DNA from 2 places in the Sphingomonas sp. R86521 genome. Region 2 is predicted to be linked to the other one. Evidence: predicted binding sites of a transcription regulator. Region 2 holds the regulator's gene; the other holds the start of a gene.
What was found. The regulator LexA, encoded in region 2, represses DNA repair genes until DNA is damaged. The targets are predictions, from matches to a motif close to GTTCCNCNCTTGTTCT.
Positions count from the first base shown of each region.

Region 1 (14,874 bases), 890 kb from region 2:
GAATACGGCATCACCGACTATGGCGACGCGCCCAGTCGGCGTTTCAGCCTGACCGCGGGCACCGGGTTCGCAGGCGGCCGCGGTCACTTGCTGCTGAACGGCGAGATCGCGGTCCGCGACGGGCTGAACGGGGTGCCTCGCGACTGGAACAACCGCGGCTGGTACATGATCAACAACCCTGCCTACGTCGCGGGCAACGGCCAGCCCGAGCGGCTGGTCACGGCGAATGCGGGTCTAAGCCAGGCGACGCGGGGCGGGGTGATCACCAACACGGCGCTCCGGGGCACGCAGTTCGGCGTCGGCGGGCAGGTCAGCCAGTATAATTTCGGCACCGTGCGCGATCCGTGGCAGATCGGTGGGGACTGGCAGGCGACGCAGGTCAACGGGCTGCAGTCGCTCGACCCGGCAGAGAACCGCAAGAGCGCGTTCGGACGGCTGAGCTTCGACGTCGCGTCGTGGCTGAACGTGTTCGGCCAGGCATCCTATGCGAAGTCGCAGAACCTGGGCTGGCTGGGCGTGCAACCGAACCAGGGGAACATCACGATCCGGTCGGACAACGCCTTCATCCCGGCCTCGGTGCGGAGCGACCTTGTAGCGCGCAACATCGCGCAGTTCACGCTCGGCACCACCAACGCCGACCTGCCGATCCGCAAGAACGATACCGAGCGCGAGGTGCAGCGTTATGTCCTCGGCGCGAACGGCAAGTTCGGGCTGTTCGCAGGAAACGCACGCTGGGACGTCTATTACCAGAAGGGGATCAGCCGCACGCGCGAGATGGCGCGCGACATCACCAATACCGCGCGGCTGGCGCTGGCGCAGGATGCGGTGTTCGCGCCGGCAGGCAATGCGATCGGCGTCGCGGCGGGAACGATCGTCTGCCGTTCGACGCTGACCGCGCCGACGAATGGCTGCGTCCCGCTCAACCGGATGGGGATCGGCGTCGCGAGCCAGGCCGCGCTCGATTATGTGATCGGCAATCCGTTTCGGCGCCAGAAGTTCGAACAGGACGTCTATGCCGCGAACCTTTCGTTCGACGCGTTCAGGCTGCCGGCGGGGCCGGTGTCGGTCGCGATCGGGGGCGAGCATCGCCGCGAAAAGGTGTCGGGCTCGGTCGCGACCGAGTTCCAGTCGGGCTGGTTCGTCGGCAATTTCCTGCCCACCTTCGGCCGCTATGACGTCACCGAGGGCTATCTCGAATTGCTGGTGCCGGTGATCAAGGGGCTCGACCTCAACGGCGCGGTGCGCGCGACCGACTATTCGACGTCCGGCTATGTCACGACATGGAAGGCGGGGGTGACGTTCGAGCCGATCCCCGACATCCGGCTGCGCGCGACACGCTCGCGCGACATCCGCGCACCCAACCTCGGCGAGCTTTACACGGCCGGGTCGACGCGCATCAACACGCTGATCGATTCGTCGCAGAACAACGCGTCGGTGAGCTTTGCCGGCACGACCCGCGGCAACCCGCTGCTGAATCCGGAGCGTGCCGACCAATGGGGCGTAGGAATCGTGCTGCAGCCGCGGTTCCTGCCGCGGTTCGCGCTGTCGGTCGATTATTACGACATCAAGATCCAGGACGCGATCGGTTCGGTCGCGGCGCAGACCATCGTCGATCGCTGCAACGAGGGGGTGGAGGCGTTCTGCACCGCGATCGTGCGCGGGCCCAACGCGTTCGGCAGCACGCTGCAGGTGTTCGAAAGCCCGTTCAACTTCGCGCAGCAACGCGCCAGGGGGCTCGATATCGAGAGCTCGTACCGGGTGCCGGTCGGGACCGGCGACGTCACCGTGCGGGCGATGGCGACACGCTACATCAAGAACTACTTCAACAACGGCATCGACGCGCCGACCGATACCGTCGGGCAGAACGCATCCGGCGGGACCCCCAAATGGCTGTACCGGGTGCGGGGCAGCTACAGCAACGGGGGCACCGACCTGACGCTGATCGGGCGGGGGGTGAGCGCCGGGGTCTATGACACCAGCTTCGTCGAATGCACGACGGCGTGCCCGGTCTCGACCGTCACCAACCGGACGATCAACGACAACCATATCGATGGCGCGTTCTACCTCGACGCCACCGCGTCGCAGGCGATCACAATGGGCGACCGCAGTCTGGAACTGTTCGCCAACGTCACCAACCTGTTCGACAAGGATCCGCCGGTGGTCGCGCAAGGGCCCGCCGGTAGCGCGTATGCGACGCCGTCGACCAACCAGTCGCTGTACGACCTGCTCGGCCGGACTTACCGCGTCGGCGTCCGGTTCAAGCTGTGAGGTTCGGCGGGGATGGCATAGGGTCGTCGATCATGGCCGGGACGAACAAAGTATGATGCGACGCTGGTTCGCGATTCCGTTGTGGCAGCGCGTGCTGGGCGGGCTCGCGCTTGGGTTGCTGCTGGCGCTGGTGTGGCCGAGCGCGGCGCCGAAAGTGGCGTTCATGGGTGACCTGTTCATCCGTGCGATCCGGATGCTGGTGGCGCCGATCGTGCTGGTGACGATCGCGTCGGGGATCACTTCGCTTGCCGATCCCAAGCGGCTGGGGCCGCTCGGCGGTCGTGCGGTCGGGCTGTTCGCGGTGATGACTGCGATCGCCGTCACCGTCGGCATGGCGGTGGCGATGGTGATCCGCCCGGGCGTGGGCGCACCGATCGGCAGCGCGATCCCGAAACCGCTGGGCGCACCCGTCGCTATGTACGACCAGCTGGTCGGCATCGTCCCGCTCAACATCGTCGATGCGCTGGCCAAGGGCGACATGCTTGCGCTGATCTTCGTCGCAATACTGTTCGGGATCGGTACGGTACTGAGCGGCGAGGCGGGCAAGCCGTTCGCGGCGGTGCTGCAGTCGCTGTCGGCGGTGCTGTTGCGGATCGTCGGCGTGGTTATGGAGTTGACCCCGTTCGGCGTGTTCGCGCTGATCGCGAACGCCGTCGTGACCAACGGCGCGGGGGTGTTCCTCAACATCGGCTGGCTGGCGCTGAGCGTGGTGATCGGTTCGCTGATCCAGATCGTCGTGGTGCACAGCCTGATGCTGCGGCTGCTCGCGCGGGTGCCGGTGGTGCCGTTCTTCCGCGGGATCGTCGATGCGCTGGCGGTCGCGTTCTCGACCGCGTCGTCTTCGGCGACGCTGCCGGTCGCGATGACGGTGGCGGGTCGCAATCTCGGGATCGGCAAGCCGGTCTATTCGACGGTGCTGCCGCTTGGCGCGAGCATCGGCAAGGATGGCACCGCGATGTATGTCGGGCTGCTCAGCGTGTTCAGCCTGCAGGCGTTCTCGGTGCCGATCGATGCCGGGGTGTACGGGATCGTCCTGGTCACTGGCGCGCTGGCGGCGTTCGGCACCGCGCCGGTGCCGTCGGCGTCGCTGTTCATGCTGGCGGCGGTGCTGTCCGCGGTTGGGGTGGCGCCCGAACAGACCGCGCTGGTGGTCGGCTTCGTGCTGCCGTTCGACCGGCTGCTCGACATGACGCGGACGGTGCCGAGCGCCAGCGCGAACCTGACGGTGGCGACCGTGGTGGCGCGCTGGGAGGGCGAGCTCGACGATACCGCGTATCGCCGAGCGCGCGTCTAGCCGCCGATCGTCACGAAGCTGTCCATCACGCGTTTCTGGCCGGCATTCTCGAACTCGATCTCCAGCTTGTTGCCTTCGATCACCAGGATCGCGCCATAGCCGAACTTCTGGTGGAACACGCGCATGCCGACCGACAGGTCGTCGCGGCCCTTGTTGCCGAGGCTGACGGCGCTGGCGCGAGATTCGACGACGCGCGAGGGCCCGGCCGAAAAGCTGCTGCCGGGGCTGGCCGCGCGTTGCCAGCCGGGGCCGCGGCCGGTGCCGCGGGCGACGTCGGCGAACGGATCGGCCTTTTCGGACCAGTTGGCCTGCCACAGGCTCGCGCCGCCGGACATCGTCGTCTCGGCCTCGATATGCTCGTCGGGGAGTTCGGCGACGAAGCGGCTCGGGATCGACGAGTTCCACTGGCCGTAGATGCGGCGGTTGGCGGCGTGGATGATCACGGCCAGGCGCCGGGCGCGGGTTATCGCGACATAGGCGAGGCGGCGTTCCTCCTCGAGGCTCTTCACCCCGCCTTCGTCGAGCGAGCGTTGCGAAGGAAACAGGCCTTCTTCCCAGCCGACGAGGAAGACGGTGTCGTATTCGAGGCCCTTGGCGGCGTGGATGGTCATGATCGTGACCTGCGGATCCTGCGCGCCGCCTTCGTTGTCCATCACGAGGCTGACGTGTTCGAGGAACGCGCCGAGCGAGTCGTATTCCTCCATCGCGCGGACGAGTTCGCTGAGATTCTCCAGGCGGCCGGTGGCTTCGACCGACTTTTCCGCCTGGTACATCGCGGTGTAGCCGCTCTCGTCAAGCAACTGCCGCGCGAGTTCGGCGTGCGGCAGGCTGGTCGCCATGTCGCGCCAGCGGGCGATGTCGCCGACCAGCCGGCCGAGCGACTTCTTGGCGGCGCCGGTCAGTTCGTCGGTGTCCAGGATACGGGCGGCGGCGGTGGTCAGTGGTACGTTGGTGGCGCGGGCGAGCTGGTGGATGCGCGCCACTGCCTTGTCGCCTAGGCCGCGCTTGGGGACGTTGACGATGCGTTCGAAGGCGAGGTCGTCCGCGGGCTGGTTGACGACGCGCAGGTACGCCAGCGCGTCGCGGATTTCGGCGCGTTCGTAGAAGCGGAAGCCGCCGACGATCTTGTACGGCATCCCGATCGCGATGAAGCGGTCCTCGAACTCGCGGGTCTGGTGCTGTGCGCGGACCAGGATCGCGACCTCGTCGAGGGTCTTGCCGCTGCGGCGGACGAGGTCGATCTCGTCGCCGACGCGACGCGCTTCCTCGGGGCCGTCCCAGACGCCGATGACTTTCACCTTCTCGCCGACGTCGCGCTCGGTCCAGAGCTGTTTGCCGAGGCGGCCGCCGTTGTTCGCGATGACGCCGGACGCGGCGCCGAGGATGTGCGGGGTGCTGCGATAATTTTGTTCGAGGCGGATGATCTTCGCGCCGGGAAAATCCTTCTCGAACTTCAGGATGTTCTCGACCTGCGCGCCGCGCCAGGAATAGATCGACTGGTCGTCGTCGCCGACGCAGGCGATGTTCTTGCGCTCCTGCGCGAGCAGGCGAAGCCAGAGATACTGGGACGAATTGGTGTCCTGATACTCGTCGACCATGATGTATTTGAAGCGCTGCTGATAGATTTCCAGCACGTCGCGGTGGCGCTTCAGGATGACGAGCATGTGGAGCAGCAGGTCGCCGAAATCGCAGGCGTTGAGCGCGATCAGCCGGGCCTGGTACTGCGCGTACAATTCGCCGCCGCGGCCGTTGGCATAGCGTTCGCTCTCGCCGGCATCGATGTCGGCAGGGATGAGCCCCTTGTTCTTCCACTGGTCGATCAGCCCGGCGAGCGACCGCGCCGGGAAGCGCTTCTCGTCGATATCGGCCGCCAGGATCAGCTGCTTCAGCAAACGTAGCTGGTCGTCGGTGTCGAGGATCGTGAAATTGGATTGCAGCCCGACCAGTTCGGCATGGCGACGCAGCATCTTGGCCGCGATCGCGTGGAACGTGCCGAGCCACGGCATCCCCTCTACCGCGTCGCCGACCAGCCGACCGACCCGCTCGCGCATCTCGCGTGCGGCCTTGTTGGTGAAGGTGACCGACAGGATTTCGCTCGGCCATGCCTTCTTGGTGAAGATCAGGTGCGCCAGGCGGGCGGTCAGCGCGGCGGTCTTGCCGGTACCGGCGCCGGCGATGATCAGCACCGGGCCGTCGGTGGTCAGCACCGCCTCGCGCTGGGGTGGGTTGAGGCCGCGGAGATAGGGCGGGTCTGCTTGGGCGGTTTGAGCGAGTTCGGTCACCAGCGAACAGGTAGGGAACGGCGGCGACGGGGGCAAGCGCCGTCAGGGTGCCGCCGCCATCGAAGCGCGACAGGGCTGCTGATCCAAACGCACGCCCATGTCATAAAAACGTCACCATCGACGGCGAAGGCAGATGGGCCATGGCAACCACCCTTACATCGCGCGGTGAATCGACCGTGCCGCAGCCTGCATCCGCTCCTGCGGGTCCGCGCCTCGACCATTCGCTTCATCCGGCTAGCCGCTGGGTGTTCCTGGCGGTCCTGATCGGCGGGCTCGGCTATGCCGGGTTCAGCGTGTTCGTCGATACCGCGCAGGTCGGCGAGAGCCTGGCGTTCGGGGCGTTCGCATTCCTGGCGCTGGCGCTGGTGATCGCGCTGGGGTTCGAATTCGTCAACGGCTTCCACGACACCGCAAACGCGGTCGCGACGGTGATTTATACGCATTCGATGCCGGCGCCGCTGGCAGTCGTGTGGTCGGGGTTCTTCAATTTCCTGGGCGTGGTGCTGTCGTCCGGCGCAGTCGCCTATTCGATCGTCACGCTGTTGCCGGTCGACCTGATTCTCAACGTCGGCAGCGCCGGCGGCTTCGCGATGATCTTTGCGTTGCTGCTCGCCGCGATCCTGTGGAATTTGGCGACGTGGTTCGTCGGATTGCCGAATTCGTCGAGCCACGCGCTCATCGGGTCGATCCTGGGCGTCGGGCTCGCCAACCAGATCCTTCGCGGCGGCGCCGATGGCACGTCGGGCGTCGACATGGCGCAGGTCTGGAAAGTGCTGTCGGCGCTGGCGTTCAGCCCGTTGATCGGGTTTGCCGGCGCGCTGCTGCTGCTGCTCGTGATGAAGCGCTTCGTGCGCGATCGGACGCTGTATGAGGCGCCGAAGAACCAGTCGCCGCCGCCCAAGGGCATCCGCGCGCTGCTGATCGCGACCTGCACCGCGGTCAGCTTCGCGCATGGCAGCAACGACGGCCAGAAGGGCATGGGGCTGATCATGCTGATCCTGATCGGCTGCGCGCCGACCGCCTATGCGCTGAACCGCACCGTGCCCGAGAGCGCGACGCCGGGGTTCGTGCAGGCCGCACGAGCCGCGTCGACCGCGTACGCCGCGCATGCCAATGGCCCGGTCACCGACCTGCCTGCCGCTCGCGCGGTGGTAACGCAGGCGCTGCGGACCAAGCGGATCGACGATCCGGCGGTCTATGGCGGGCTGGCGGCGCTGTCGAACGACGTGTCGGACCGGATCGCCGGCTATGGATCGCTGGGCAAGGTCCCCGCGGCGGCGACCCCCAATCTGCGCAACGACATGTACCTGGTGCTCGACACCACCAAGCTGGTCGCGAACGACAAGAGCGCCAACGCGCGCTTCACGGCGCAGGAGGCCGACGTCCTGAAGGCGTACGGCACGCAGCTGGAGCACGGCACGCGCTACATCCCGTTGTGGGTGAAGGTCACGGTCGCGCTGGCGCTCGGGCTGGGGACGATGGTCGGGTGGAAGCGGATCGTGGTCACGGTCGGCGAGCGGATCGGCAAGACGCACCTGACCTACGGCATGGGCGCATCGGCCGAGTTGATGGCGGCGGCGACGATCATGCTGGCGGACCGCTACGGCCTGCCGGTGTCGACGACGCACATCCTGTCGTCGGGCGTGGCGGGCGCGAGCGTCGCGAACGGCGGCGGGCTGCAGCGGCGCACGGTGCGCAACATGGTGCTGGCCTGGGTTATGACGCTGCCGGTGGCGATGTTGCTGGCGGGCGTGCTGTACTGGGCGCTGCTAGGGCTGGCGCACGTACTGGGGTATTGAGCGCTAGGCCCTGTGCCGCGCGCGGGAACAAGTTCGCGATGGTGTCGTTACTTCCCCGTTATAACAGGGAGAGTATCATGTCCGATTATCGCACCACCGAGACCATCCCGCCAAAGCGCCGCAGCGGCGCGTCGACGATCGTGATCATCCTGGTCGTGATCGCCGTCATCGTCGGCGTGCTGTTCGCCACCGGGTTCTGGAGCGCCGACGTCAAAAAGGACGGCGCGCTGCCGCAGGTCTCGGTCAAGGGCGGCGAACTGCCGAAGGTCGATCTGGATTCGAAGCAGGTCGTCGTCGGTACCAAGAAGACCGAGGTCGAAGTGCCCAAGGTCAAGACCGAGACCGAGACGGTCGACGTGCCCACGGTCGGCGTGAAGAAGTAAGCCGGTACATCTGCCGACTTTGGAAGGCCTCCACCTCGCGGTGGGGGCCTTTTTCTTTGCCGTAATCGCTTGGTCGTCGGTCCAGTGCCTCCGCTCCCGTTGACTTAATCTGACACCGGTGTCAGCTTATCGCGTAATTGTGGATCGGGCCAACCCGACCATGTGACCGGGAGAGAGAGCATGAAGGTTCGTGTCGCGACGTCGGGTATTGCGCTGGTCCTCGCGCTGGCGGGATGTGGTGGGGACGATAATGGCGGAGCGGCCACGCCGACGCCGACGGCGACCACACCGCCTGCTCCGGCAAGCGCGAGCCTGCTGCCCGCGACCGGAGAGACCGCCGCGTACAAGGATACGCTGCTCAAACTGACCTTCGATACCGCGCCTGTGGTGACGGGCCTGGGCCAGATCCGGGTGTACAAGAGCGACGGGACGCTGGTCGACACCATCGACACCTCGCCGAACGTGGTCGCCGCGGGGGGCGAGACCCAGGTCGCGATCGGGGCCGCGAACACCGAGATCGACAAGATCGGCAACGGCGTGGCCAGCCTGACGCAGTATCGCTTCACCTATTATCGCCCGATCCGGATCGCCGGCAACAGCGCGACGATCAAGTTGCACGACGGCGTGCTGGCGTATGACACCAGCTATTACGTGCAGGTCGACCAGTCGGTGTTCAACGGCGGGTTTGCCGGTGCGGGCAGCTTTCCGGGGATCGGCGGCACCACGGGCTGGACGTTCCGCACCCGGTCGGCGCCGACATCCACGAGCACCCTGGTCGTCGACGACGACGGCGCGGCGGATTTTCGGTCGGTACAGGGTGCGCTGGATTATGTGATGGCGACCGGATGCCTGTCGTGCGCGGGCGCTGCGACCGCCAAGACGATCACCGTCAAGAACGGCGTCTATGACGAGCAGCTGTTCCTGCGCAACGTCAGCAACCTGACGATCGCGGGCGAGAACCGCGCGGGGACGGTCGTGCAGAACAGCAACTGGGAAGCGTTCAATCCGGGCACCGGGGGCAGCCGCGCGACGCCGAACACGACCTTCACCAATATCGGTGGCGTCACGACGCTGGGCAATCGACTGTCGCTCGGCGGCGGCCGTGCGTTGCTGCTGGTCGAGGGCGGCGACCTGCTCAAGCTGACCAACTTCACGATGACCAACACGCATCAGAAGGACGCCACGCAGAACAGCCAGTCGGAGGTGATCTACTATAACTCCGCGACGCTGAACGGATCGCGGTTCATCGGCACCGACATGAACTTCATCGGGACGCAGGATACGCTGCAGATGAAGGGATGGGTGTGGATCTACAACAGCCTGATCGCGGGCGATGTCGACTTCCTGTGGGGCTATCCGTTCGCCGAACTGATCGAGAATTCGGAACTGCGCACGGTCTTCGATCCGTCGGCGCCGACGTCCGGCGGTTACCTGTTCCAGGCGCGCAGTGCGAAGGGCTATCCGGGGTTCGTGGTGCTGGGCGGGTCGCTGACCGCTGCGAGTGGCGTGCCGGCGGGCTCGGCCTATCTGGCGCGCTCGGGGGGGAATACGCAGGCGCAGGGCTTCTGCACCACGCCGCTGGCGGTGGGCGGCGGATCGCCAGGCAACGCGAACCAATATTGCGATACGGTCGCGTTCCTGGGGGTCCGGATGGGCGAGCATATCGCGACCGCGGGGTGGTTCATCAATCCGGTGCCGAACCAGTTGCCGACCGCGCGCGAAGGCTGGCGTGAGAGCGGGTCGCTGACCGCCGCCGGTACGCCGTTGCCGCTCGCCGGGCGCGAGACGCGCTATGCCGCCAGCAACGCCGACCTGACGGGGCTGAACACCCGGACGAAGGTTTTCGCGCAGTGGAACGGCAATGCCGGGTGGAATCCGCAGCCCTGAGGTGTAGCGATCGCCGGGCGCGACGTTGCGCGGACAGGAGAGACTGTATGTTCAATCACGTCATGGTCGGATCGAACGACATCGAACGGTCGAAGCGGTTCTACGATGCCGTCCTCGGCGTGCTCGGGGCGGGCGAAGCGTTTCGCCACGTTGCGGACAGCGGGCATGTCCGGCTGTTCTACCGGCACGACGGCAATTCGTTCGGGGTCAGCGAGCCGATCGACGGCGAGACCGCGACGCCGGGCAACGGCTGCACGATCGGCTTCCGATGCGGGTCGCTGGCGCAGGTCCAGGCGTTTCACGATGCCGCCGTCGCCAATGGCGGAACATCGATCGAAGCGGCGCCTGGGCCGCGCGACACCGGCATGGGGCGGATCGACCTCGGCTATGTGCGCGATCCGGACGGCAACAAGCTGTGCGCTGTCCACCGCGGCGGTTGAATGGCGTAGTGAACGGGGCGGTTGACCGGGGCGGTGGATCGACGGATGCAGCGTGGATGACGACGCTCCGCTCCCACCGCCGCATCCTCGCCGCCAGCCTGGTCGGCACCGCGGTCGAGTTCTACGATTTCTACATCTACGCGACCGCTGCCGCTTTGGTGTTCGGGTCGCTGTTCTTCAGCGGGCAGTCGGCGGGCGCGCAGCTGTTGCTGTCCTACGCCACGTTCGGGCTGGCGTTCGTCGCGCGGCCGGTGGGCGCTGTGCTGTTCGGGCATTTCGGCGACCGGGTCGGGCGCAAGTCGACGCTGGTCGCCAGCCTGGTCCTGATGGGCGGATCGACGGTCGCGATCGCGTTCCTGCCGACCTATGCGCAGGTCGGCTGGATCGCGCCGGCGTTGCTGTGCCTGATGCGGCTGGGGCAGGGGCTCGGGCTGGGCGGCGAATGGGGCGGGGCGGCGTTGCTGGCGGTCGAGAACGCGCCGCCGCATCGCCGGAATACCTGGGGGATGTTCCCGCCGCTGGGTGCGCCGGTCGGGTTCCTAGCGGCGAACGGGCTGTTCCTGCTGCTCGGGCTGGTGCTCGATGAGGCGCAGTTCCTCGCCTGGGGCTGGCGGATCCCGTTCCTGGTCAGCGCGGTGCTGGTGGCGCTGGGGCTTTGGGTGCGGCTGAAACTAGTCGAGACGCCGGCGTTCCTCGAAGCGGAGCGTGCCGAGGCGATCCCGAAGGTGCCGATCGCGACGTTGCTCCGCGAGCATCTGCGGCCGACCTTCGCGGGCACGTTCGGCGTGATCTCGTGCTTCGCGCTGTTCTATCTCGCGACGGCATTTGCGCTTGGCTACGGCACCAAGACGCTCGGCTACAGCCGCGAGGCTTTCCTGGCGGTCGAACTGGTCGCGATCTGGTTCCTGGCGGCCGGCGTGATCGTCGCGAGCGTGCTGGCGGACCGGCAGTCGGCACAGCGGATGCTGGCGATCGGGTTTGCCGGGTGTGTCGTGGTCGGCGCGCTGATGGGGCCGATGCTGGGGTCGGGATCGCTGGCTGTGGTCGGGCTGTGGCTGGCCGGCGCGCTGTTCGTGATGGGGTTCGCGTACGGGCCGTTGGGCGGATGGCTGCCGAGCCTGTTCCCCGCGGGGGTGCGCTATACCGGGGTGTCGATGACGTTCAACCTTGGCGGGGTGCTGGGCGGCGCGCTGGCGCCGATCGTGGCGGAGGCGCTCGCGCCGCACGGGTTGTGGATGGTCGGGCTGTATCTGATGGCGGCGGGGGTGTTGAGTTTGGGAGGATTGCTGATCCTGGGTAAATCCTCCCCTGAAAGGGGAGGTGGCTGGCGTAGCCAGACGGAGGGGTAACCCGCCATCGATAGGGTGACACCCCTCCGTCAGTCCTGCGGACTGCCACCTCCCCTGCAAGGGGAGGACTAGATTGCCCGCAGCAATGTGATCCGGGCTTTCCCATGCACGCGCGTGGCGTCGACTTCGAAGCCCGCGAGTTCGACCAGTTCCTGCTTCGCGGTCTCGATGCTGATCCAGGTCGCGGCGTTGGTCCAGCCGAGGCGCGCGAGCTTGTCGAGCGCCACCAAGCCGGCGCCGGTGCCGTAAGGCGGGTCCATCATGATGACGTCGAGGGCCGCCGGCGCGGGTCCGAGCGCCATCACCGATGTCGCGCGGACGTCGGCGCGGACCTCTAGCTTGGCGAGATTGGCCTTGAGCGCGTCGACCGCGAGGCGGTCCTGTTCGACGAACAGGCACGACGCCGCGCCGCGCGACAGCGCTTCGATGCCGAGCGCACCGGAGCCCGCGAACAGGTCGGCGACCGCCAACCCGTCGAAGCTGCCGACGCGGCTGATCAGCATCGAGAACAGCGCCTCACGTGTGCGGTCGGCGGTGGGGCGGGTGTCCTCGCCCTTCGGAGCGACGATGGGACGGCCACGCCATTGGCCGGCGATGATACGCATTACTTCTTGCCTCCGCGGGGTGCCTTGGGGGGATGGCCGCGGCCGCCCGACGGGCCCTTGCCGGCCGGACGTGCGGGCTTGCCGCCGGTATCGGGACGGAAGGCGCGCGGCTCGGCGCCGGGGCGGCCGCCTGCGCTGCGGGCGGCGCGCTTGTCCATCGGTGCGCTGCGGGCAGCGCGGTTGTCCGTCGGTGCGCTCCGGGGAGCGCGGTTGTCGCCTGGCGCGCTGCGGGCAGCGCGGTCAGCGGGTGCGCCGCGAGCGGGGCGGGTATCGAACTGCGCACGCGGTGCCGCATCGTCGCGGGTCCGCTGTGGCCGCGCGGTATCGTCGCGGGTCCGCTGCGGGCGGCTGGCGTCGTAGGGCGTCCGTTGCGCGTCGGTACGCCGCGGGCCGCTGCCGGCGACGCGGGTCGGCGCTGGCGGCGCATTGCGCGGTGGCTTGGCAGCGCGGAAATGCTTGATCTTGGGGCTGGTACTCAGCGCCTCGCCACGGTCGCGATCGTCGTCGCGGCGGTCGCTGCGCTGCGCCGTCGGTCGTGCCGAATGCAGCGCCGGTGGGCGCGCTGCGCTGCGTTCGCCGGCTTCGGGACGCGTCCAGGGGTTGGTGGTGTCACCGCGCTGCTGCAGTGCGGTCGGGCGGATGCGTTGCGGCTTCACCCGGGCGGGCCGTTCAGCGACCGCGCGGGGCGCGCGGATCGGGCCGGCGACGGGGATCGCCGCGGTCTTCGGGCGGCCGCCGATACCGGCGCCGGCCGCCGCGCTGGCGCTGATGCCGATGTTGGCGCGCTCGGCGGGACCGGCCGGCTTGCCCTTGGCGATGTCCTTCTGGAAGGCGACGACGTCGTGCTGCGTCACTTCGCCGATCTGGCCGGGCATCAGGTCGCCGAGCACGAACGGGCCGTAGCGCGTCCGGATCAGGCGTGAGACCTGGAGGCCGAGATATTCGAGGACGCGACGGACTTCGCGGTTCTTGCCCTCGGTCAGGATCATCTCGATCCAGACGTTGGCGCCGGTGCGGCGTTCGATATTGGCGTTGATCGCGCCGTAGCGGACGCCCTCGATCTCGACGCCTTCCATCAGTTCGTCGAGCTGCTGTTGCGTGATCGGACCATAGGCGCGCGCGCGATAGGCGCGCTCGACGCCGCTGGCGGGCAGTTCGAGCGTGCGCTTCAGGCCACCATCGGTGGTCATCAGCAACAGTCCCTCGGTGTTCATGTCGAGGCGGCCGACGGGGACGAGGCGCGGCAGGTCCTTGGGCAGCTTGTCGTAGATGATCGGGCGGCCGGCGGGATCGCGCTCGGTGACGAGCAGGCCGGGCGGCTTGTGATAGAGGAACAGCTGCGCGGCCTCGGGCGGCTGGACCGGGTCGCCGTCGACGGTCACGCCGTTGAGGTTGCGGAGGATCGTCGCGGGGGTATCGACGGTCGACCCGTTGAGGGCGACGCGGCCCTCCTCGATCATCCGTTCGATCTCGCGGCGCGAGGCGATGCCGGCGCGGGCGAGCAGCTTGGCAATGCGGTCGCCGGTAGGGGCGCTGGCCGGAGCCGCGGTGGGGGTACCGACAGGGGTGCCTTCCGGCGGCGTGTCGGAGTCTTTGGAAGTCGTCATCGGGCGCTGATACAGCCGAATGACGCCACGCGCGAAAATATTTGCGACCTAAGGGCAACGCGCGCGTTAAGGTACAAGGGCGTAACGATTATCGTTCAGGCGTGCGGGGCTGTAGCCAATGCTATTCGGGAAGAAGAAACGCCAGATCGTCCGGCTGCTGCTCGTCGAGGACGAACCGCTCGTGGCGTTCGATACCGAATATTCGCTGACCGAAGCCAAATTCACCATCGTCGCGACCACCGACCGCGTCGCCGAGGCGATGCCGATCATCGAGGATGACGACCGCATCGACATGCTGGTGGTCGACGTGAACCTGGCCGACGGGTCGGGCGTCGACCTGGCGCGGGCGGCGCATGCGCGCGGCGTGCCGGTGCTGTTCGTGACCGGGAGCTTCCCGGACGAGGCGGAGGCGTGGGCGAGCGGATGCCTGTCGAAGCCGTATTCGCCGCGCGACCTGCTGGCCGCGATCGCGGCGATCGAGGCGTTGCTGGACGGCAAGGTGACCAAGCGCTTGCCGCTCGGGTTCCGGTTGTTCGGGACGGTCTGAACCAGCAGCGCGGCCTGCGAGTGTTGCCGCTGCGGCCGAGCCTCCCTAGGGTCCCCGCCAGTATCGAGCAGGGACTAGACTATGGAACGGACCGCGGGGACGCGCTGGGTTGATGGGGTGCGCCCCTATGTCGAGAAGGCGCCGCTGGCCGCGTTCTTCCTCGGCGTATCGTCGGGCTTTCCCTACGCTATGATCGGCGCGACGCTGACCAGCCGGCTGGCGCAGGACGGGCTCGACAAGAAGACGATCACCGCGTTCACGCTGGGGTTCCTGGTCTATAATCTGAAGCCGCTATGGGCGTGGATGATCGACGGCGTGCGGCTGCCGGTGCTGGGACGGCTGGGGCAGCGGGTGTCGTGGCTGGTGTTCGCCGGACTGCTGGTGATGGCGGCAGTGGTCAATCTCGCGCTGGT
Region 1 is NZ_JAXHBY010000001.1:1,948,184-1,963,057, forward strand. Features, by position in the region: gene SJY20_RS09040 (TonB-dependent receptor domain-containing protein) at 1-2,268, shown strand, start outside; gene SJY20_RS09045 (dicarboxylate/amino acid:cation symporter) at 2,321-3,562, shown strand; gene SJY20_RS09050 (ATP-dependent helicase) at 3,559-5,844, opposite strand; gene SJY20_RS09055 (inorganic phosphate transporter) at 5,985-7,643, shown strand; gene SJY20_RS09060 (hypothetical protein) at 7,721-8,026, shown strand; gene SJY20_RS09065 (hypothetical protein) at 8,207-9,913, shown strand; gene SJY20_RS09070 (VOC family protein) at 9,961-10,353, shown strand; gene SJY20_RS09075 (MFS transporter) at 10,410-11,702, shown strand; gene rsmD (16S rRNA (guanine(966)-N(2))-methyltransferase RsmD) at 11,771-12,307, opposite strand; gene SJY20_RS09085 (pseudouridine synthase) at 12,307-13,914, opposite strand; gene SJY20_RS09090 (response regulator) at 14,033-14,461, shown strand; gene SJY20_RS09095 (AmpG family muropeptide MFS transporter) at 14,543-14,874, shown strand, end outside.
Region 1: SJY20_RS09050 (ATP-dependent helicase) is a predicted target of LexA. The motif match lies at 5,848-5,863, and genes of this name have one in related genera.

Region 2 (14,874 bases):
AGATCGAAGCCTCCGCGATCGAATGCGGCATGGACGTGCTGGTCGAAGTGCACGACGCGCAGGAACTGGAGCGCGCACTAAAACTGAAATCCCGCCTAATCGGCGTCAACAACCGCGACCTGCGCGACTTCTCGGTCGACTTCCGCCGCACCTACGACCTCGTCGCGCTCGCCCCCAAGGACTGCACCTTCGTCGCGGAAAGCGGCCTCACCACCCGCGCCGACCTCGACGCGCTGGCCGAAAAGGGCGTCCACTGCTTCCTGATCGGCGAAGCGCTGATGCGCCAACCCGACATCGAAGCCGCCACGCGCGCCCTGATCGGATGACCAGCCTCACCCATATCGACGCCGAGGGCGCGGCGCGGATGGTCGATGTCGGCGGCAAGGCCGTCACCACCCGCATCGGCATCGCCAGCGGCCGCATCACGATGTCGCGCGAAGCCGCGACCGCGATCGCCGCAGGCACCGCCAAGAAGGGCGACGTCCTCGCCGTCGCCCGCGTTGCCGGCATCATGGCGGCCAAGCGCACCAGCGACCTCATCCCGCTCTGCCATCCCCTCCCCCTAACCTCGGTCGACATCGCCCTCGCAGTCGACGAAACCGGCGTAACCGCCACCGCGACTACCACGACCGACGGCAAGACCGGCGTCGAAATGGAGGCATTGACCGCCGTCTCGGTCACCCTGCTGACGATCTACGACATGGCCAAGGCGATCGATAAAGCTATGATCCTCCACGACATCCGCCTGCTAGAAAAGCGCGGCGGCAAGTCCGGCGACTGGACCGCCTGAGCTTCTTCCACAAGGCGGGAGGAAAAGCCCCCCTCCCGTCATCCCGACGAAAGTCAGGACCCAGAGCCCCAAGCGCCACGCCTGCCATTCGACCACGGACCCCGGCAGCAGTCGGACCACCCCGCCGCCAGTCGGCAATGCTCCACTGGCGAGAAGAGCGGCAGTCCCTGAACAGCAGGTCGAAAACGGCAGCTAACGCCCACACTCGGACGTTCCCCCGCCACAGAGGTAGGAGTGACTAAAGCCGCTATTAACCGGGACCCAACTTTTCGTCGATAATTCCGCAGGGTCGCCACCTCGCGCGATGTTGACAAAAGAGGATGGTGGCATTGTCGAAAGCTGCCCCAGGGCATCGCATAGCTGGGCTGGACGGCCTTCGCGCAATCGCCGCGTTGATGGTTTTCCTCGAACACAAGACAGCACTCGGAAGCTTGGCCATCGGCGGTTATGGGGTTCGCCTTTTCTTTGTTCTCAGCGGATACCTCATTATTGGTGGCATCGTCCGGAACTTCGAAGCAGACGGGGGAGGAAAGGCGGAGCAGATGCGGCGGTTCTTCGTGAATCGCGCTTTCCGGATACTTCCCATTTACTGGCTGACACTCGCCGGCGCAGCCTTGCTGTTAGCATTTGGCGTCACCGACGCCGTCTCTTGGACGGAGTTGGCTTGGCACTCGGCATTTGCCGGCAACATCTACACCGGTCAGATTGTTGGCCAATGGTCGGCGGCTTTAAGTCATCTCTGGAGCCTAGCTGTCGAAGAGCAATTCTATCTCCTCATTGCTCCTCTGCTGATATTGGCGGGTCATCGTTGGTGGCAACATATCTGCTCTGCGCTGGTGGTGACGGCACTGTTGCGGGGCATTTACCTCGTCTCAACGCACGCGCCGGCAATACAGGTCCTGACGGACTCTCTAACCAGTTTCGGTATGATTGCGATCGGCGGCTGCCTGTGTCAGCTCGGGACAAAGACCTCCCGCTTGTCCGACACGTCCGTCCTCGCGGTGCTGACGCTCTATGTCGCCTCGCCGATCATGCTTTACCCGGTGTCCGGCCTCTTCCCGTACATTGCGTTAACGACAATTCCCTTGGCGGCGTTCCTGATCGTCGCGGTAGCTGGGCAGCCTGGATCGCTTGCGGTGAAACTCCTGGAGGTCGCGCCACTGAAGGCTTTCGGACGCGTGAGCTATGGTTTCTACCTTTACCATTACTGGATCACGAGCGACACGCTCTATGTGGTTTCAGGGGGAGTTCTCGATATTCGATCGTCCCTCGACGACGTCCAAGTCCCCATCCTGTTCTTGGTCACCTTGGCGTTGTCCGTATTGTCCTGGGTTGCGATTGAGAAGCCCGCGCTTGTACTACGATCGCGGTGGTTGCGAGCGGGCGATCTTCGATCGCGAAAACCGGAGGGACACCACCATTTAGAACTGATTGAACCGATCGGAAGAGTATCCGTAGGCTAAGTTTTTAGAAACTGTATGATTTCTATATCACGGCTTCGAGCTCAACAAATTTAACCTTCAGTGCTCCGGGCGGACCAAAGGTCCGCATGGTGGTCCTGTTCCGGCAACGTGATTCGGCCGTAGAGTAGCAGCGGCGGCATTATTCGGATCACGCAGTTGCGTTTCGCTCGAACGGCAAATCTTCAGTCTAAGAAGTGATCGTTGCGGCCGTACCAAACGCCGGAAGGAGTTGGTCCGCGAACCAACCCAATGCTGCATTCGGCTAAGCGATCGACCGAATGACAGCCCAACGTTCAAAATCCCCCGTTCGCTTTGCGGTTAGCGCGTTAACCGGACATTCGGGTGGCCCACGAGTCGAGCTACGACGGCGTCGATTGCGGCAGAATTCGCTGCGAAGCGAGGTCCGTTCAGGCGCATCTCGTCAATGACCATGGTCTCCAGCACACCAAGCCACTCCTCGCCCTCGCGACCTTCGTAAGCGTCGAAGATCTGGCGCCCTGGTTCACGCGCCTCCAAGAAGGTTGAGGCGGACAGGTTCCGGCAATGTTGCTCCCATGCGTCGGTTAGGACGATGGCTTCGATCACATCGGCGACTCGTGCCGCTGCTTCGGCATAACTCAGTCGTAACTCCATCAATCAAAGAAGACGACACGACCAACGTCAGCTATCCTCCCCTGAAAGCAGCAAGGCAGACGGTCCGCTTCCCGCCACTCTTGAACATCATCCGCCAATAATCCCAGACACTGCCAGCACCATTCCGCGCTGTCCTACACAGCCACGATATGCCAGCCCTTCGGCGTGACCCGCCGCGCCACCCTCCCCGAAAACCCCACCGCCGGGCACGGCCTCGACATGTGCGGCGCGAAACCCTTCCCGCGCCTCGACGTTCTCAACATTCGCGACGCAAAACACGTCGATCGCCTCAACATTCGCGCCGGAACAGCATCCCGATGACAACTCTCCTGCCCGTCGCCGAAGCCCAGTCCCGCCTGTTCGCGCTCGCCGGCCGCGTCGGTAGCGAAACCGTCGCGCTCCGGGAAGCCGCCGGCCGCTGGGCCGCCGAGGACATCCTCGCCAGACGGACGCAGCCCGCCACCGACCTCTCCGCGATGGACGGCTATGCGATCCGCTTCGACGACATGCCGGGGCCGTGGACCGTGATCGGCGAAAGCGCCGCCGGCCGGCCGTTCGCCGGCACCGCCAACCCCGGCGAAGCGGTCCGCATCTTTACCGGCGCGGCGATGCCCGCCGGCACCGACACCGTCCTGATCCAGGAAGAAGCCGAACGGTCGGACTATCGCCTGACCCTCAGCGGCGAAGGCCCACCCCGACTCGGCCGCAACACCCGCGCCCGCGGTCTCGATTTCAGCACCGGCGACCGGCTGATCGGCAAGGGCGACCGCCTCACGCCTGCCCGCATCGCAGTCGCAGCGACCGGCGGCCACGGTACCCTTCTCGTCAATCGCCGCGTCCGCGTCGCGGTCGCCGCCACCGGCGACGAACTGGTGCCCCCCGGATCGACCGACGACCCGCTCGCGCTCCCCGAATCGAACGGCATCATGCTGGCAGCAATGCTCGCCGACCTGCCCGTCGACATCGTCGACCTAGGCATCCTTCCCGACCGGCTCGATGCCCTGCGCGACGCGTTCGCCGGCGCCGAATGCGACCTGCTCGTCACCACCGGCGGCGCGTCGGTCGGCGACCACGACCTCGTCCGGCCCGCGATCGAGGCTGCCGGCGGGGTGATCGATTTCTGGCGGATCGCGCTGCGCCCCGGCAAGCCGATGATGGCGGGCAAGCTCGGCGACGCCACCGTGCTCAGCCTGCCCGGCAATCCGGTCTCGGCGTTCGTCACCGCGATGCTGTTCGTCCGCCCGGTCGTGGCGCACATCGCGGGCGCGCGCGATCCGCTGCCGCAGACTACGCATGCACTGCTCGGCGAGGACCTCCCCGCCAACAACGCCCGCACCGACTATCTCCGCGCCGAACTCAAGGACGGCCGCGCCTATGCCTCGACGATCCAGGACAGCTCGATGCTGCTGACCTTGGCGCGGTCGACCTGCCTGATCATCCGGCCTGGCAATGCGCCCGCTGCGCACATCGGCAACTCGGCGGAAATCCTGGTGATCGCGTAACGCGGCGCTTGACGTGGTAAATTTTGTTCCATAGAAGTTCCCAGTCTGTTCCGGACGGAGGATTGCCATGCTAACGCGCAAGCAGCACGAACTCGTCTGCTTCATCAACGACCGCCTCGAGGATACCGGGGTCTCGCCCTCGTTCGAGGAGATGAAGGACGCGCTCGATCTCAAGTCGAAATCGGGCGTGCACCGCCTGATCAGCGCGCTCGAGGAGCGCAATTTCATCCGCCGCCTGCCCAACCGCGCCCGCGCTCTCGAAGTGCTGCGGATGCCCGAGCGCGCCGAGAAGAAGGTTCCGGCCAAGGCCGCGCCCGCCCCGGCCAACGTCAAGCCGACGCCGCAGCCCGCCAACGACGTGATCGAGATCCCGCTCCACGGCCGGATCGCCGCCGGCGTCCCGATCGAGGCGTTCGAGGGATCGTCGATGCTCGCAGTCCCCGCAGCGCTGCTCGGCTCCGGAGAGCATTACGCGCTCGAAGTGTCTGGCGACTCGATGGTCGATGCCGGCATCCTCGACGGCGACTACGCCCTGATCCGCCGCACCGAGACCGCCCGCGACGGCGAGATCGTCGTGGCGCTGATCGAAGAGAGCGAAGCCACCCTCAAATACTTCCGCCGCGAAGGCGCCATGGTCCGCCTCGACCCCGCCAACCGCGCCTACGACCCCCAACGCTACGCCCCCGACCAGGTCCGCGTGCAGGGCAAACTCTCCGGCATCCTCCGCCGCTACGACTGAAGCTCTGGGCTCCCCGAAGGCGGGCGCCCAGGGTCACGCGCGCCGTCGCTGCCGGTACAAGTCGACCGCCCGACCCACTGGCGGAACTGGTCCTGAAATAGGCGAGACCCTCCCCAAACCCTTCATCCTGGGCTCGACCCAGGATCCAGAGTTACGAGCGCACCGTCCGTAACCTTGGATCCTGACGTTCGTCAGGATGACGAAGCTCTAGGTAATGACGACGTTCTCGTAACTGGCGACGTGTCTGGCATCCACCGACTCTCAGTGCCCGCCGAGGTGCGCATCCCCCCGGCCACCCGGTCACTACCCAACCCGTGAGCAGCACAATCGCAACCCCACCGGTCCGCTACAGCATCCTTCGATCCAGTCGCAGCCACCGTAGCCGTCACCCGGCCGGCCGACCGCGCCATGACCCCCAACGCTGCGACCCAACCAAGTTCGGGTTCAGCACAGGCTGAGCATCCTGGGCCGCCTCGACCGAAAACCGCATCCAGTTCTCCCGCGAAAGCGGGAGCCCAGGGTCGCGAGCGCACCCCCTGCGGGTACTTATTGAACACCCACAGTGACCGGCAGATCTGGTCTTGAATGGACGAAACCTCCCCAAAACCGTCATCCTGGGCTCGACCCAGGATCCAGAGTTACAAGCGCGGCGCCTGTGAAACTGGATCCTGACGTTCGTCAGGATGACGAGGACCGGCGAAACGCCCGCTGTCTCGGGAACGCCGCGAGTTCCTGAACGGCACCGGCGCCGCCACGGCCCGCCAAGGATGCGCGTCCTCCGGCGACAGCACCGTCACCACCCGTCCCGTCCCCAGCGTAATCGCAACACCACCGGTCCGCTGCAGCATCCAGCGATCCAACCGCAGCCACCGTGGCCGGCAACCCCGCGGCACACCGCGTTCGCTGACCACGATATCCGCCAGGCGACACGCCGCGATCAGCTCGGCGGTCGGCACCGGGTACCCGCTCCGTGTCGCCAGTATCCGCCACCGCCGCCCCCGCGCGACGATATCAGTCAGGCACAAATCCCGGCTGCACCGCGCATCCGGCTGGTCTGCCAGCAACAGCGGCTCACCGATCAGCCCGCCATTCTCTGCCAGCGTGTTGCGGACATAATCCCCCGCCCGGTCGCGCAACAGCGCCAGGCCCGCCGCCGTCCGCACCGCGACATGCCGCCCGTCGCCGGTCACCAGCAGGTCCGGCGCGGGGGTCGCCAGCGCCCAGCTCGCACCGAACAGCAACGGCACCACCCCTAGCCGCCGCCACCGCGTCCGCCACAACGCGATCCACAATCCGCCGCCGACCATCGCCGCATACGCCCCGTCCGGCATCGCCGGCAGCGACCGCACCGCACCCGGTGCCGCCGCGACCAGATGCGCGATCCACAGCAGCAGGTCGAGCGTGTGCTGCACCAGCCACCACAGCGGCGCGCCGAGGCCGACTGCATCGAACACCAGCGCCAGTGCCTCCAGCGGCATCACGACGAACGTCGTCAGTGGGATCGCCACGATATTCGCGACCGCACCGTACAGCCCGGCGCGGTGGAAATGATACACCGCGATCGGCATCAGCGCCGCCTCCACGACGATCCCGGTCAGCAGCAGCGACCCCAGCTCCCGCAGCAACCGCCGCCCCCGCCCTTCCTCATGCGGCCCGAACAGCGCCTTGATCCGCGGATGCTCGTGCAGTGCGACGATCGCCGCGATCGCCGCGAACGACAGCTGGAAGCTCGGCCCGGCCAGCGCCTCGGGGAGCGCAATCAGCACGATCACGGCACCCGCCGCCAAAGCCCGCAGCGTGACCGCCTCGCGTCCCATCGCCAATGCCGTCAGCACCAGCAGCGCCGCGACGCAGCTCCGGATCGTTGGCACCTGGCTGCCGGTCAGCAAAGTATACCCAATCGCCGCCGCGGCCCCCGCCACCGCGGCGATCAGCGGCAGCCGCACCCGCAGCGCCAGCCACGGACTGAGCGCCAGCAATCGCATCACGATCAGCATCGTCGCCGCCACCGCCGCGGTGATATGCAACCCGCTGACCGACAACAGATGCGCAAGCCCCGCGCGGCGCATCGCCTCCGAATCCTCCTCGCTTATCGCCCCGACGTCGCCGGTCGCGAGCGCCGCGGCGATCCCGCCCGCGCTGCCGTCCAGGCTGTCGGTGATATGCTTCGAAAGACGCCCGCGAAGCCCCGACCCGCTGTCGACATGCCCCGTCACCACGACCGGCGCAAAACCCCGCCCGGTCGCGCCGATCCCCGCGAACCACGCGACGCGGGCAAAGTCGTACGCGCCCGGGACCGCCGGCAACGGCGGCGGCATCAGGCGCGCGCGCAACGTGACGACGACGCCTTGGCCCAGCCCCTTGGGCGCATCATCCTCGGCCAGATTGACCCGCACCCGCGGCGGAAGCGCGAGGGGCAAACCACGCGAATCCGTCGCCGGTCCCAACGGCGCCAACGTCAACCGCACAAGCGCCCGTGCCGCGAGCGGCTCCACCGTTTCCACCCGCGCCGCGAACTTCGCCACCGTCGGCCGGTCGAGCACTGGCGCCGCCACCCGGTCCGCGCGCGCCCAGATCAGCCCGAGGCCGATCGCCGCGGCCAGCGCACCGATCGCGATCGCCCGCGCCGCCCGGCCGCCCCGTCCCGTCGCCAGCCCGCCACAGCCGATCGCCACCAGCACGAGCACCGCAGCACGCCACGCCACCGGATCGGGCAGCGCGAACCACGCCGCGATACCGACGCCCAGCATCACCGGCAGCCACAGGACGAGTTGGTCGCGCTCCGCCTCAAGCCAGCGCTCGATCGCGCGGCCGGTCCTCGCCACCCATCGCGGCAAGCCCATTTGTCGCCGCACAAGGGCCATGCTAGGGGCGGCAACGGCGGAATTCGCCATCGTTCTTACAGTCTGGGAGCACCCGCGATTGGGCGCAACATCTGAAACGCGCGGGCGTCCGTCCGCCCCCGTGGTTACCCGTTTCGCTCCGTCGCCGACGGGGTTCCTGCACCTCGGCGGCGCGCGCACCGCGTTGTTCAACTGGCTATATGCCAAGGCGAACGGCGGTACGTTCCTGCTCCGTATCGAGGATACCGACCGGGTGCGTTCGACGCAGCCGGCGATCGACGCGATCCTCGACGGGATGCGCTGGCTCGGGATCGACTGGGACGGCGACGCGGTGATGCAGTTCGCGCGCGCCGACCGCCATGCGCAGGTCGCGCACGAGATGGTTGCGGCCGGCCACGCCTATCGCTGCTACATGACCAACGACGAGATTGCCGAGATGCGCGCCGAAGCGCAGGCCGCGAAGAAGCCGCTGCGCATTCGCAGCCCGTGGCGCGACCATTCGGGCGGCGACCTGCCGAGCCGCTCGCACGTCGTCCGCCTGCGCGCGCCGACCGAGGGCGCGGTGACGATCCAGGATCAGGTTCAGGGATCGGTCACGGTGCAGAATGCCGAGATCGACGACATGATCCTGCTGCGCTCCGATGGCACGCCGACCTATATGCTGGCCGTGGTGGTCGACGATCACGACATGGGCGTGACGCACGTGATCCGCGGCGACGATCACCTCAACAACGCGTTCCGCCAGCTGCCGATCTATCGCGCGATGGGCTGGCCCGAGCCGATCTACGCGCACATCCCGCTGATCCACGGCCCCGACGGCGCCAAGCTGTCGAAGCGCCACGGCGCGGTCGGCATCGAGGCGTACCGCGACGAGATGGGCATTCTGCCGGAAGCCTTCGACAACTATCTGCTCCGACTCGGCTGGGGCCACGGCGACGACGAGATCATCAGCCGCGAGCAGGCGGTCGAATGGTTCGATCTCGCGCATGTCGGCAAGAGCCCGTCGCGGTTCGACCTGAAGAAGCTCGAGAACCTCAACGGCCATTACATTCGCGAGGCCGACGACGCGCGGCTCGCCGGGCTGGTCGCCGACCGACTCGGCCATGCGCTGCCGGATGGTGGCCTCGATCTGTTGACCCGGGCGATGCCGTCGCTGAAGCCGCGCGCCGCGAACCTCAACGAACTCGCCGACGGTGCCGGGTTCCTGTTCAGCCTGCGTCCGATCGCGATGGACGACGGCGCACGGGGGCTTTTGAGCGACGAAGCGAAAGCTTTGCTGACCAATCTTCATGCTGCCCTTGACGCGGTGCACAACTGGGATACGGAGACGCTCGAAGACGCGGTACGGCGTGTGGCCGAGGAGCGGGGCGTCAAGCTCGGCCAGGTCGCACAGCCGCTTCGCGCCGCGCTGACGGGACGCAAGACGTCGCCGGGCATCTTCGATGTGCTCGACCTGCTCGGGCGCGAAGAGAGCCTCGCACGGATCGCCGACCAAAGCGCGTCGGCCTGAGAATTCCAAGGAAGGATAACAGCATGAGCGAGACCGCAACCCTGGCCGTCGACGGCAAGGACGTCGAATTTCCGGTCATGTCCGGTACGGTCGGTCCGGACGTCATCGACATCCGCAAGCTGTATGCGCAGACCGGCGCGTTCACCTATGACCCCGGCTTCACCTCGACCGCGAGCTGCAAGTCCGACATCACCTATATCGATGGTGACGAAGGCGTGCTGCTGCATCGCGGCTACACCATCGGCGAGCTGGCCGAGCAGTCCAGCTTCATGGAAGTCTGCTACCTGCTGCTGAACGGCGAACTGCCGTCGGCCGACGAGCTCGACACCTTCACGCGCACGATTACGCGCCACACCATGGTGCACGAGCAGCTCGCGACGTTCTTCCGCGGCTTCCGTCGCGATGCGCATCCGATGGCGATCATGTGCGGCGTCGTCGGGGCACTGTCGGCGTTCTATCACGACTCGACCGACATCCATGATCCGGCGCAGCGCGTGATCGCGTCGCATCGCCTGATCGCCAAGATGCCGACGATCGCCGCGATGGCGTACAAGTACAGCGTCGGCCAGCCCTTCCTGTATCCGGACAACTCGCTCAGCTACACCGGCAACTTCCTGCGCATGACGTTCGGCGTTCCCGCCGAGCCCTACGTGGTGAACCCGGTCGTCGAGAAGGCGATGGACCGTATCTTCATCCTCCACGCCGACCACGAGCAGAACGCGTCGACCTCGACCGTCCGGCTTGCCGGTTCGTCGGGCGCCAACCCGTTCGCATGCATCGCCGCCGGCATCGCCTGCCTGTGGGGCCCCGCACATGGCGGCGCCAACGAAGCCGCGCTCAACATGCTGCGCGAGATCGGCACGGTCGACCGGATCCCCGAGTTCATCGCCCGCGCGAAGGACAAGAACGATCCGTTCCGCCTGATGGGCTTCGGCCACCGCGTCTACAAGAACTACGATCCGCGCGCGACGGTGATGCAGACCACCGTCAAGGAAGTGCTCGGCGAGCTCGGCGTCACCGACCCCGTGTTCGACGTCGCGATCGAACTCGAGCGTCTCGCGCTCAGCGATCCGTACTTCATCGAGAAGAAGCTGTTCCCGAACGTCGACTTCTATTCGGGCGTCATCCTCTCGGCGATCGGCTTCCCGACCTCGATGTTCACCGTTCTCTTCGCGCTCGCCCGCACCGTCGGCTGGGTCGCGCAGTGGAACGAGATGATCACCGATCCCGACCAGAAGATCGGCCGTCCGCGCCAGCTGTACAACGGTGCCGCACAGCGCGACTACGCGCCGATCGGCACTCGCTGATGTCCAGGCTCCGGCCGATCCTGTACGTCGTCGGCGTGCTTTGCACGCTGACGGGGTTGCTGTGGATCGGCCAGGGGCTTGGCTACGTCCATTGGCCGCAGTCGAGCTTCATGCTCGATCAGCGGCCATGGGCGGACCGCGGCGCGATCCTCGCCGCGCTTGGGCTAGCGCTGATCCTCGCCGCGCGGCGCATCCGCCGGTAGCGTCAGCACGAACCGCGCGCCCTGCCCAGGCGCGCTCTCGACCGTCAGATCGCCCTGCATCGCCCGCGCCAGCCGCCGCGCGATATACAGGCCCAGCCCGTTGCCACCGGCTTCCGACGGATCGACCCGCTCGAACTTCTCGAAGATGCGCACCTGGTCCTCGGGCGCGATACCCTTGCCCTGATCGGTGACGACCACCGATACATCCCGCGCCCCGCGCTCGACCACGGCGGTCACCTGCGATCCCGGTGGCGAATAGCGCACCGCATTGCCGATCAGGTTGACCAGGATCTGCAGAACCCGCCGGAAATCCCCCAGCGCCCAGCTCAGCTCGCCCAATGCCGGACGCGCGATCGTGACCCCTGCATTGCCCGCGCGCACGCTGAGCAGGCCTGCCGCGCGACGCGTGACGTCGGCCAGATCGATCCGCTCCACCGCGAGCGTGAAATCGGGCCGCTCCACGGCCTGCAGATCCACCAGATCGTTGACCAGTTCGAGCAGGTGCCGCCCCGCGCTGGCGATATCGGCGGCGTAATCGGCATAATCCGGCTGCACCGGCCCATCGGCCTGCGCGTTGATGCTGTCGGCATTGGCGACGATCCGCGCCAGCGGCGCACGCAATGCCCGGTCGAGTCCGCTGGTGAAGGTCGTCGACAGCGGAGCCTCGACCGGCGCGGGTGTCACCTCCGCCTCGACCATCCGCGCGGCGCCGACGAACCCGGCGAACGCACCGGTGCGGTCATGACGCACTTCGGCACTCAGCATCACCGGCCGCCCCGACCCGCGGAGACGTGCGGGCTGCCCCGTCATCGCGCGTCGCCGGGCCAGCGCATCGAGCATCGGCAGCGCGCCATCGTCCCCGGCTTCCAGCGCGAACATCTGCGTCAGCGGCTGGCCGAGCAACGCGATCGCATCGAACCCGTACCGCGGCCCTGCCTCCAGCGATACGAAGGTCAGGCACAGCGACGCGTCGGTATCCCAGCGCCAGTCCGCATCGCTGGCCAGGAACGTCGCCCGCGCATCGCTGGCGGGACCGATCGGCTGCCACGGCTGGACCTCGCGCCAGCCGCTGACCGCCAGGCGAATGGTATCGCCCTCTGGCTGGGCCCGGACCCACAGGTCGATGTCGGCGTCGTCGTCGGCGACCACCACGCCGCGTGAGACGATGATCCCCAGCCGTCGCGCGAGCCGTGTGATCGTCGCGAGCTGCGGCACCGCGAGCGCCCGCCCCAAATCCCCGCCCGCGCGCTGGTTCAGCGCGATCAGCGCCGGATCGGCGGAGTGCAGCACGCCGTCCATCCCGACTACCGCATGCGCAACCGGGTTCTCCGCGGAAGGATCATAGGCGTTCATCGCCGCTCCGAACGCGTCAGGGCGCGCATCGCGGCGCGAAAATCACGGTGCAGCGACAGCGGCGCCAACGCCGCACGCGCATCCGCCACGGAAATCGCAGCGATCGCGTCGAGCGAATCGGCGAATGCCTCGATATCCCGGCGCGGATCGGCTTCGGACAGGGCAAGCGCGATCCGTGCGATCGTCGGCCGATCCAGGTCCGCCGCCCGCAACGCGATCCACAACTGGTCGCCATCGGGCTCGATCGTCATGCGCCGCGCCTGCTCGAACTCGACCCCGATCGCCCGCGCCAGCACCGCGACGAACAGCGACAGGCGCCGGTCGCCGATCGCCTCGGTTAGCAGTGCCGCCAGCTCGTCGGGCCTCGCTTCGATCGCGCCGGCCAGCCGCATCGCGACCGCCTCGGGCCGCTCGCCCTCGTCATGCGCGCTCAAGCTGCGCAGCGCGGCATCGACCAGCGCCCGATCGACCGTCGCGCCCCCTGTGTCGTCAACGTCTCCGCGGATCGCGGCGGCGATCCACCACACCAGCCGGTGATGCAGTTCTGCCGGCAGGTCGCTGCCCGCGATCGTCCCGGCCTCGTTTGCCGAGCGCCGTCGGCTCTCGCTGGCCAGCAGGGCGTTGGCCGCGGAGGCAACCACGCTGTCGGGAACGCTGGCGAGCCGCACCAGCAGGCTCGATTCGTCGGGACCGGAAATCGCGATGGGCAGCGCGTCGGCGATCAGGTCGTGACGGACTCGTGCGACCAGTTCACCCATCAGCGCGTCGTCATGCAACAACCGCGCACGGGTCAGCCGCGCGACGACGCTGCCGCCGGGTTTGCCGGGTTTGAGGATCGCCTCGCCGCGTGCCGGATCGCCCGCGTTCGCGAGCAACCGCGCGGCATGGCGGCGAATGTCCGTCTCGATCGCACCGACGATACCGTCGAGCACCTGTGCCAGCCGAAGCCGCGTCCGCTCGTCCAACCGTGCGTCGGCGTCGAGGAAAAAATCGGCGATCGTGACCGCCAGCCGCGCGTCGGCACGACCACGCGCCTGTTCGGCCCACGCAGCGGCATCGATGCGCGATGGAGCGTCCTGGCTCGCGGGGTCTGGGCCGACCGACATGCCGTGCTGCTTACCTCCCTGTCGTTAAGGGCAAGCTAAGGCTGTCGAAGTCCTTCGACTACAGCCGCGAGCGTCGCGGCAGCGTAAATCGCCGCGATCGCCAGTCCGACCACCGGCAAACCGAGCACCGCGAACAGCGCGACGACCGCCAGATACGCCGATGGGCTGCCCCACCAAAGCTTCCGCACACGTTCCACGATCGCGCGCTCGCCCAGTGCCCCTGCCGCGACACCGGCAACGCCGATCGCGAGCGCGGTATTGTCGCCGGCATAGTCACTGACCAGGAACGCCAGCACCAGCACCGACAATCCGGCGACGCCGGCAACCGCGAGCGTCTGCGCACGCGCGACCGGGGCATCGTCGCGCAACCCGCTCAGCACCGACCCCAGCGCCAGCGTGATGCAACCGAGCAACGCCATGACCATGCCGGTCGCGAGCAGGCCAAAGCCTTCGCCGACGATACCTACCAGCCCGAATGCCCCACCGACCGCGCCCAGCGTGCTGCCGGCGACGTTGCGATCGACCAGTGACGGCAGCGCAGCGCGCGCGATCGGCGCGAGCACGTAGCGGTCGAACCACCCGCGCCGTCCCGATACGATCGTGACCAGCACCGCACGGCCGCGCTCCTCCAGCGTCCGTGCCTGCCGCTCGATGCCATGCCCTCCGCCGCGCATCGCATCGGTCGGCAGCAGGATATGGACCGCACGGCCCTGCACCGCGAGCCGCAGCAGCGTCGATTGGAGGTCGTAATCATGCGGCAGCGCGGCGACTTCGGCGACCCGGCTGGGATCGATCCGCGCGACCCCGGCCCACGCCATCTGGCCGCCGACGCGCTCGAAACCCGGTCCGGCATCGCCCTCGGGCACCACCAGCAGCGCCTCGCCCTCCTCAGCCGCCATCGCGGTGACGACGGCCTCGGTGGTGACCAGCCCGTCGCCGAGCATCAGGATCCGTGCCAGCGGATGCAGCCGCTCGACCGCCTCAGCCGCCGACCGCACTGTATCGACCGACACCCCGCGCCGCCCGATCCGCGCGATCGCGCCGAGCAGTTCGGGCGTCAGGCGCGCGACCACGACGATCACCTGGCTGACGCCTGCGGCAACCAGCAGCCGCGCCTGATATTCGATAAGCGTGACGCCACTGAACGGCAGCGTGGCGGCAAGACGATCGGGGCGATCGTCGGCGTCGTGAATTGCGAAGAGAAGGCCGGCTAACATCGCTCGGCTGTTAGGCGGTCGCGGCCGTGGATGCAAAGCCGTCGCCGTCGCCTACGAGCGCGCCTAGAGCCGCAGCACCGCGCGCCGCAGCTTCCTGAGCGCTTCCGGATCGCGCGGATTGCCCTCGGCGACCTCCATCGCGAGCGCCATCAGCCGGACTGCACCGAAACTCGCCGCAAGACCCTTCAGCCGCCATGCCGCCGCGCGC
Region 2 is NZ_JAXHBY010000001.1:2,838,740-2,853,613, forward strand. Features, by position in the region: gene trpC (indole-3-glycerol phosphate synthase TrpC) at 1-326, shown strand, start outside; gene moaC (cyclic pyranopterin monophosphate synthase MoaC) at 323-790, shown strand; gene SJY20_RS13295 (acyltransferase family protein) at 1,114-2,253, shown strand; gene SJY20_RS13300 (hypothetical protein) at 2,572-2,886, opposite strand; gene SJY20_RS13305 (hypothetical protein) at 3,052-3,207, shown strand; gene SJY20_RS13310 (molybdopterin molybdotransferase MoeA) at 3,204-4,388, shown strand; gene lexA (transcriptional repressor LexA) at 4,456-5,127, shown strand; gene SJY20_RS13320 (ComEC/Rec2 family competence protein) at 5,766-7,970, opposite strand; gene gltX (glutamate--tRNA ligase) at 7,990-9,480, shown strand; gene gltA (citrate synthase) at 9,504-10,787, shown strand; gene SJY20_RS13335 (hypothetical protein) at 10,787-10,990, shown strand; gene SJY20_RS13340 (ATP-binding protein) at 10,952-12,343, opposite strand; gene SJY20_RS13345 (DUF2336 domain-containing protein) at 12,340-13,449, opposite strand; gene SJY20_RS13350 (hypothetical protein) at 13,485-14,666, opposite strand; gene SJY20_RS13355 (Hpt domain-containing protein) at 14,730-14,874, opposite strand, start outside.